2 regions of the Bacillus methanolicus genome follow, and region 1 is predicted to be linked to the other one. Evidence: riboswitches for the same ligand, from Rfam matches in the RefSeq annotation. Region 1 holds a riboswitch; the other holds the start of a gene.
What was found. Region 1 has a riboswitch for S-adenosylmethionine ahead of fbpA (Fur-regulated basic protein FbpA). Riboswitches for the same ligand answer to the same signal wherever they lie in the genome.
Positions count from the first base shown of each region.

Region 2: linked by a shared signal. The riboswitch ahead of C0966_RS16345 (acetyl-CoA C-acyltransferase) and the one ahead of fbpA (Fur-regulated basic protein FbpA) in region 1 are both predicted to bind S-adenosylmethionine.

Region 1 covers NZ_PNFF01000001.1:1,257,723-1,261,929, reverse strand. The annotation lists gene C0966_RS06310 (peptidoglycan D,D-transpeptidase FtsI family protein) at 315-2,390, shown strand; SAM riboswitch class I at 2,509-2,617, shown strand; gene fbpA (Fur-regulated basic protein FbpA) at 2,740-2,907, shown strand; gene C0966_RS06300 (alpha/beta hydrolase family protein) at 3,000-3,845, shown strand; cobalamin riboswitch at 4,083-4,207, shown strand, end outside.
Region 2 covers NZ_PNFF01000002.1:928,588-932,794, forward strand. The annotation lists gene C0966_RS16335 (nicotinate phosphoribosyltransferase) at 77-1,546, shown strand; gene C0966_RS16340 (hypothetical protein) at 1,659-1,991, opposite strand; SAM riboswitch class I at 2,223-2,330, shown strand; gene C0966_RS16345 (acetyl-CoA C-acyltransferase) at 2,504-3,670, shown strand; gene C0966_RS16350 (AMP-binding protein) at 3,672-4,207, shown strand, end outside.

The DNA.
Region 1 (4,207 bases):
ACTCCTTCAATAAATTCACTTCATATTTCTCTATTAATCTGCAAAATCCCTTTAAACTTAGCGGACTTTTTTTATTATTGCGATTATTTCTAGATAACAGCGATTATTTTAAGATAATTGCGATTTTTTTGATATTATTGCGATTTTTTGAATATAACAGCGATTTTTTCGATATTACTGCGATTTTTCAAAATAACAGCAACTCGCATCTCCCCACACAAAAATTTCCAAAAAAATCTAAATTTAAAGAAAAATAACCCCCATTTTGTTAACAAAAATGGTATCATTAGGTATATAAGGAAGAGGGGTTATCAATGGAAAAAAAGAAGAAAAAAGTGTTCGTGCAGTTCAGGATCAATCTATTATTCTTTTTTGTTTTTTTACTATTTTCATTGCTTATTGTGCGGCTCGGTGTTGTGCAAATTGTCTATGGAAATGAGTATAAGAAAGAAATAGAAAGAACGGTAGATGTTACCGTAAGCCATCCGGTTCCACGCGGAAAAATGTTTGACCGCACCGGCAAAATCGTTGTTGATAATACTCCAAAAAATGCAATTATCTTTATCAACGAAGGCTATGACCAGGATAAAATGATGACCATTGCCAAAAAACTGTCAACTCTAATCGAAATGAAAGATGATAAAATCCCTGAGAGAGACAAAAAAGACTATTGGATTATTAACAATCCTAAAAGAGCTGATAAAAAAATAACAGCAAAGGAATGGAATCTTTATAAGAACAAAAAGCTTACGGACAAACAAATTTATCAATTAAAGCTTGATAGGATTACTGAAAAGGAACTTAGCGAGTTAACGAAAAAAGATCTTGAGATTCTTGCAATTTACCGAAAATTTAACAGCGGTTATGCGTTTACTCCTCAAATTGTTAAAAACGAAAATGTAACTGACGAGGAAATCGCAAGAGTGAATGAAAATCTGAAATATTTGCCGGGAGTTGATACGATTACAGATTGGGATCGATCGTACACTTTTGGCGATACGCTTAAAACCGTTCTAGGAAACATTACGACCTCTGAGGAAGGCCTTCCGAAAGAACAGCTTGATTACTACTTATCAAGAGGCTACAACCGCAATGACCGGGTAGGAAAAAGTTATCTCGAAATGCAATATGAAGACGTGCTTCACGGACAGAAGAAAAAAGTAAAAAACATTACCGACAAAGCTGGAAATCTATTGAAATCAGAAATTGTCTCGGAAGGCAAGCCGGGAAATGACCTTGTTTTGACAATAGATATGGATTTGCAAATTGCAGTTGAAAAGATCATCGAAGAAGAATTGCTAAGAGCGAGATCGATGCCAAGAACCGGATTGTTGGACCGGGCGTTTGTCGTCTTAATGGATCCGAATACGGGCGAAGTGCTCACAATGGCAGGGAAAGTTTTTGCCAGAGATGAAAAGACAGGCGAACGAATTATTCAAGATTACGCATTAGGGAATATTTCTTCATCTTACAATGTCGGGTCTGCGGTAAAAGGTGCAACAGTATTAACAGGCTATAAAACGGGGGCGATCCACCCTTGGTCAACTTTCTATGACTCTCCTTTGTATATTAAAGGCACAAAGGAAAAAAGTTCATGGAGAAACTTTAACGCTTACCTTAATGATATACGGGCACTTAGAGTTTCCTCAAACGTCTATATGTTTAAAACAGCGATTGAAATTGGCAAGGGAACATATATACCAAATCAGCCGCTAATATTAAAAAATAAGGAAGCATTTCAAACAATAAGAGACTCATTCAGCGAATTCGGACTTGGAGTGCGAACAGGGATTGACCTTCCGAACGAACAAATCGGGTATAAAGGCCCGCAAACAATTGGCGGATTTTTGCTTGACCTTGTAATCGGACAGTATGATACGTATACACCGATGCAGCTTGCCCAATATGTGTCCACGATCGCCAATGGCGGTTATAGGATAAAGCCCCATCTTGTGAAAGAAATTCGCCAACCATCCGCAAACGGTGAACCCGGGCCGTTAGTAACTGAAATTCATCCTGCAATTTTAAATAGGATCGACTTAAAGGAAGACTGGTTAAGACAAGTGAAAGAAGGCTTCCGCCAGGTTATGCAGCATAGTGAAGGAACAGCTTATAGAAGATTTGGAGATGCACCATATTCTCCTGCAGGGAAAACCGGTACTGCTCAAGCATTTTACGATGGTCCGCAACGAAAAAATTATAACCTGCCGCCTGAAGTGATGAATTTAAGCTTGGTTGCATATGCACCACATGACAATCCGGAAATTGCGATGGCTGTTGTGGTTCCGTGGGCATATCAGGGCAATTCGGGACATACCGCAAATTATGAAATTGGACGAAGAGTGCTGGATACGTATTTTGAGTTGAAAAAGCAGCGCTCAAAACAATAAGCAGTGGAAGGCAGTGGAATGAAATTGAAACGTTGCCTTTTGCATAAGAACATTAATAATTGACAAAACGGTCAAATTCACTTATATTTAAAGTTAACTAATTGAATATATATTAATATTCTTATCCAGAGAGGTGGAGGGACTTGGCCCATTGAAACCTCGGCAACAGACTCCATGTGAGAACTGTGCCAATTCCAACAAGCAAAATTTTGCTTGAAAGATAAGAAGAGCGGATGTTAATCATTCAACCCCTTCTTGTCGTTGGAAGAAAACGATAAGAAGGGGTTTTTAAGTTTTATAAATCCGATAAATATGATAGGTTTAATTGAAAAAAAGAAAGGAGAACGCTATGAATCTAGACCGTTTAAAACATCTCGAAGAGAAAAAGGAGAAAATAATTGATTTTCTTATCCTTTCAGGTGTTTATAAAAAAGGGAATTTTCAACTATTTGAACTTTCACTGCGTGAACTTGAGGAAGAGTACGAAAAGTTAACGAAAAACAAACCGAGAGATTAATAATTCTTTGATTTTAGTTACGTGTTTCCGGTTTTGCTTACTGTGAAACTGGACGCACAAATTTATAAACCAAAGAAAAGGAGAAACAGCATATGGGAACATATGTAAAGATTCCATGGAAACAACAATTTCTGGCAGCTACGATTGATTTTCCGGCTATGTATGAAAAAACGAATGGGGAATGCGCTTATCCATTGGTTATTATTTGCCACGGATTTACAAGCAGCCGCATTGGGGTAGACCGGCTATTTGTAAAAACGGCGCATGCATTAACATTGGACGGATTTGTTGTTGTAAGATTCGATTATGAAGGATGCGGGGAGAGTCCGGGCGTTTATGGAAACAGTGGGTTGGATGAATTAATTGAACAAACAAAAGCTGTTATCGATTTTGGAATTAAGTTAAAAAATATTGACTACAACCAAGTTGTGCTTTTAGGTCACAGTCTCGGTGGTGCAACTGCTCTCCTGACTGCAGTTGAAGATGGACGTGTAAACAAACTTATTCTTTGGTCAGCTGTAGCCCATCCATACGAGGACATTCGAAAGATCGTAGGCAGAGAGAAAGTGATGAACTTGAAAAAAGTTTCAGCAATAGACCATTTAGGATACTCGTTTACAGCGAAATTTTTTCAATCGCTCGAGAAATATCATCCTCTCATCGCTGCACGAAATTTTTCAAAAGATGTCTTGCTTATTCATGGTACAAATGATGAAGAAATTCCTGCAAAATACAGCGCTGATTTTGAACAAGTTTTTCTTAGAAGAGAAACGGGAACTTGCACAAGAAATGAAGTTATCGGAGCCAATCATACGTTTTCTTGCGGGGAACATTTTCAAGACCTTATATCGAAAACACTTGAATGGATCACAAAAAACGTTACCGTCAAAACCTATCAAAATACAAGAACAAAATCTGTTAAAGAATCAATCATTTAGAAATTCTTTGAAAATAGAATTTGACGAACCTAATCGGAAGTGGTAATCTTAGCACAATGGTTTTTTCTCAGAATATTACGACCACTATTCTTTATTAGCGGACAGGATGGACGCAGCTTTTTTGGTCATTTGAGGAATTTCTGATAGATTAGAAAATTTCCTAGTAAACTGTTTCTAAAGGTATCGTATGAAAAGCTTTTCTCTTTCCGGAGTAATGGCTTTTACATAAATAACAACTCCATAAAGAAGGAATCAGGTTCCTTGAATCAAAAGCATTCAAGGATTAAAAGGGAAGATCGGTGAAAATCCGACACGGTCCCGCCACTGTAAGAGAGGAGTCAGCACAACGAATTGCCACTGGT
Region 2 (4,207 bases), on a different contig from region 1:
TGCTCTTAAGAGACAAATTCGCTTGCAGAAAAGGGAATATCTTGACAATGTGGACAATGTGGTTGGAGGGAAAAAAGTGAAACAAATTTACAATGATGACAGCTTGACACTGCATACCGATCTTTATCAGATTAATATGGTTGAGGCATACTGGCGCGATAACATCCATAACCGGAAAGCGGTATTTGAAATGTTTTTCCGGAAACAGCCGTTTGGAAACGGATATGCTGTGTTTGCCGGATTGGAGCGAATAATTCAATATATTCAAGATTTTCGCTTTACCGATAGCGATATTGAATATTTGCGGGAAGAAATCGGTTTTAGTGAGGATTTTCTTAGTTATTTAAAGGACTTGCGCTTTACCGGAAACATCCGCTGCATGAAAGAAGGAGAATTGGTTTTCGCGAATGAGCCGATTCTCAGGGTTGACGCTCCGCTTGCTGAAGCGCAGCTGATTGAGACGGCCCTCTTGAATATCGTGAACTACCAAACGCTGATTGCAACAAAGGCTGCCCGTATCAAGCAAGTTGTCGGAGATGAAGAAGTAATGGAGTTCGGTACGAGACGAGCACAGGAAATGGACGCAGCCATCTGGGGAACAAGAGCGGCGTATATTGCCGGCTTTGATTCAACCAGCAACGTCCGTGCCGGAAAATTGTTTGGCATCCCTGTTGCCGGAACTCTTGCTCATTCTATGGTGCAGGCATACAAAGATGAGTATACTGCATTCCTAAAATACGCGGAGGCTCATAAAGATTGTGTCTTCCTTGTTGATACGTATGATACGCTTCATTCAGGCGTGCCGAATGCAATTCGTGTGGCGAAAGAGCTTGGAGATAAAATTAATTTTAGAGCGATCCGTCTCGACAGCGGCGACCTTGCCTATCTATCGAAAGAAGCACGCAAAATGCTCGACGAAGCCGGTTTTCATGACACGAAAATTGTCGCTTCAAGCGATCTTGATGAATATACGATCAGCAACTTGAAGTCCCAAGGTGCGAAGATCAACAGCTGGGGAATCGGTACGAAGTTGATCACCGCCTACGATCAGGCTGCTCTAGGAGCTGTTTATAAGCTTGTCGCTATCGAAGATGAAAACGGTAACATGGTTGATTCAATCAAAATTTCATCCAATCCTGAAAAAGTGACGACACCCGGACTAAAAAAAGTTTATCGAATCATTAATACTGTCAGCAACAAAGCAGAGGGGGACTACATTGCGCTGGAGGATGAGAATCCACAACAGGAAAACCACCTGAAAATGTTCCATCCGGTCCATCGGTACATAAGCAAATCAGTCACTAATTTTATCGCAAAAGATTTGCATGAAGACATTTATGTAGACGGCAAGCTTGTTTATGAGCTGCCATGCCTTGAAGAGTCACGCGAGTATGTCCGGAAAAACCTCGCTTTGCTATGGGATGAATACAAACGCACGATGAATCCTGAGGTATATCCGGTTGACTTGAGCCAAAAGTGCTGGGAGAACAAAGTACGAAACATCGCAGAAGTCCGCGAGAAGGTTAAGAAAATGACGGAAAGTTAAAAGGAAAGGGTCTGGATTCTTTCGACGATGACAATATTATAGAATGGATTTTTAGAGTTTGTCTATATGTTTACGGGAGGGGCCTGTTCCCTCCTGATTTTCTAATCATTAATTAAGAGTTCGTACAGGAACTGGCAGTTATCATTTCGTTAAAATAACTTTTTAGCAAAATCCACCGGGCGGGATAAAGATGAATATAATCTTCTATCACTTCCGGTGAGTACATTACCAGGCAATCAAGATTCGGTTTGTTCAACTTTAAATCATATAAAAGAGCATGCGGAATGGTGTAATGGTCATAAAGTTGATAGGGATTAAGCTTGACCATTTGGATCTTTTTATTCTCTGCTAAATCGAAAAGTGCCTCTTTCTGCAGCTGGATGCTTTCATTGATTGATAAGCCAAATAATCTTTTCCTCTCATTAATGAAAAAAATGCCTTGCATATGAAACCTCCGTTCCATTTTGATTATTACTGTTATCGCCAAAAAGGAGCGAAAGCACACACTTCACTGAAAAGGGCTTGAAAAATTAACGCAGAAAAGAAAAAATTTTTTTCCTTACAATACCAATGATGTAAACGCTCTCTATATTTTTGTTGGCAAAAAATTAAGTTGACAATAGCGCAAATGGGTTTTAATATTCAAACTATCAAGAAAGTTAAAAAATAAAATAGACTCTTATCAAGAGTGACCGAGGGAACAGGCCCTATGACGTCCGGCAACCTCCTTTACGGAACGGTGCCAAATCCTGCAGAATGAGATTTTCATTCTGAAAGATAAGGTGAAACAGAACGGAAAACAGTAGCCTCTTTCAGAATGAAAGAGGCTTTTCTTATTGATAATAATAGTACCATGAGAATTCGGCGCCGGATAAGGTTTTTGGATTAGTGCGAAACCCTCTTGGTTAGGGGACAATTTTTATAACCCATTAATTGAACAGGAAAGGATAAGAGAGTATGGCAACCGTAATTTTAGAAGGAGTCCGCACCCCATTTGGAAAATTTAGAGGAAAACTCGCAGATGTAACAGCTAAACAGCTGGGAACCGTCGCAGTTAAGGAATTGCTTCGCCGGATTCCGGAAGCGAAAAAGGCAGACGGAGTTTTGCTTGCCCAAGTAATTCAGGCCGGAGAAGGACAAAACCCGGCACGAAAAGTGGCCGTAGAGGCGGGAGTGGATCTTTCGGTACCTGCCATTACGCTTAATAATGTTTGTCTTGCCGGATTGGCTTCCGTATCGGATGCTGCCCGCCGGATTGCTTTACAGGAAGGGCAGTTATTCATAGTAGGGGGCTATGATTCGATGACGAACGCTCCGCACACAGCCAACTTGCGAAAAAGTGTCCCGCTTGGAAAAGCAGAGTTTACGGACACATTAATCAATGACGGCCTATGGTGCTCCCTCTCAAACGAATCAATGGGTGTATTGACTGACAAGAAAAACAAAGAACTGGGAATCACTCGAAAGGAACAAGATGAATATGCATGCCTTTCACAGCAACGGGCTTTTTCAGCATTAAAAGAAAACCGTTTGCAGGAAGAAATCACTCCTGTATACGTAAATGAAGAATTGGTAAAGGAAGATGAAGGCATTCGCCCAAACACCACTATTGAAGGATTAGCGAAACTCCGTCCCGTTTTTACAGAAGATGGAACGATTACAGCAGGAAACGCATCGCAAATGTCAGATGGAGCAAGTGCCGGAATTGTCGCAAGTGAGACGCTTGCTGAAAAACATGGATACACACCTCTTGCAAGAATTATCGGTTGGGCAGATATTGCGGGTCCGGATACGAGCCTCCATTTAAAACCGGCTCTGGCAATTGAAAAAGTCCTCGAGAAGACGGGGCTTGCGGTTAATGATATTGACTTGTTTGAAATTAACGAAGCGTTTGCCAGTGTGGCAATTGCCAGCTGCAAAAAGCTCCGGATTCCATACGAAAAAGTGAATGTTAACGGCGGAGCGATCGCTATCGGCCATCCTTTAGGAGGCACCGGTTTCCGGCTGCTCTTAACTCTTGTTCATGAATTAAGACGGCGCGGCGGCGGAAAGGGAATTGCGGCACTTTGCGGCGGGGGCGGCCAGGGAACAGCAGTCCTAGTAGAAGTTCCGGAGAGGTGGTAACATGACAGCAAATATTCAAGAAACTTTTGATTTCCTCAACCAGCAAGATCCGGTGTGGTATCCTGATAAAACACTCATTGAAAATGCAAACATCCAATTATTCATGAAAAAACATAGTATCCCTAACATCGAAGAACTCCACAGAAAGTCGATACAGAACCCTGAATGGTTTTATGAAAGCGTGCTTGAAGAGCTTGAAATACCATGGCGAAAGCCGTATGAACAACTTTTGAATACAGAAAAAGGCATTCCATTTGCAAAGTGGTTTACAGGTGGAAAAACCAATCTTCATTATTACACCATTGAAAAACAGATCAGCCTTGGAAGAGGTAATAAGATTGCATTGATCTGGGAAGGAGAAGATGGCTGCTCGATATCTTTTACCTACAAAGAACTAAACGAAAAAGTAAATGAGCTTGCAGCTGCCCTTAAATCCCTTGGAGTTTCTAAAGGAGACCGCATCGGGATTTACCTTCCGCCCATTCCGGAAGTGCCAATCTCTTTATTTGCCTGTGCAAAAATTGGTGCGGTTGTTAT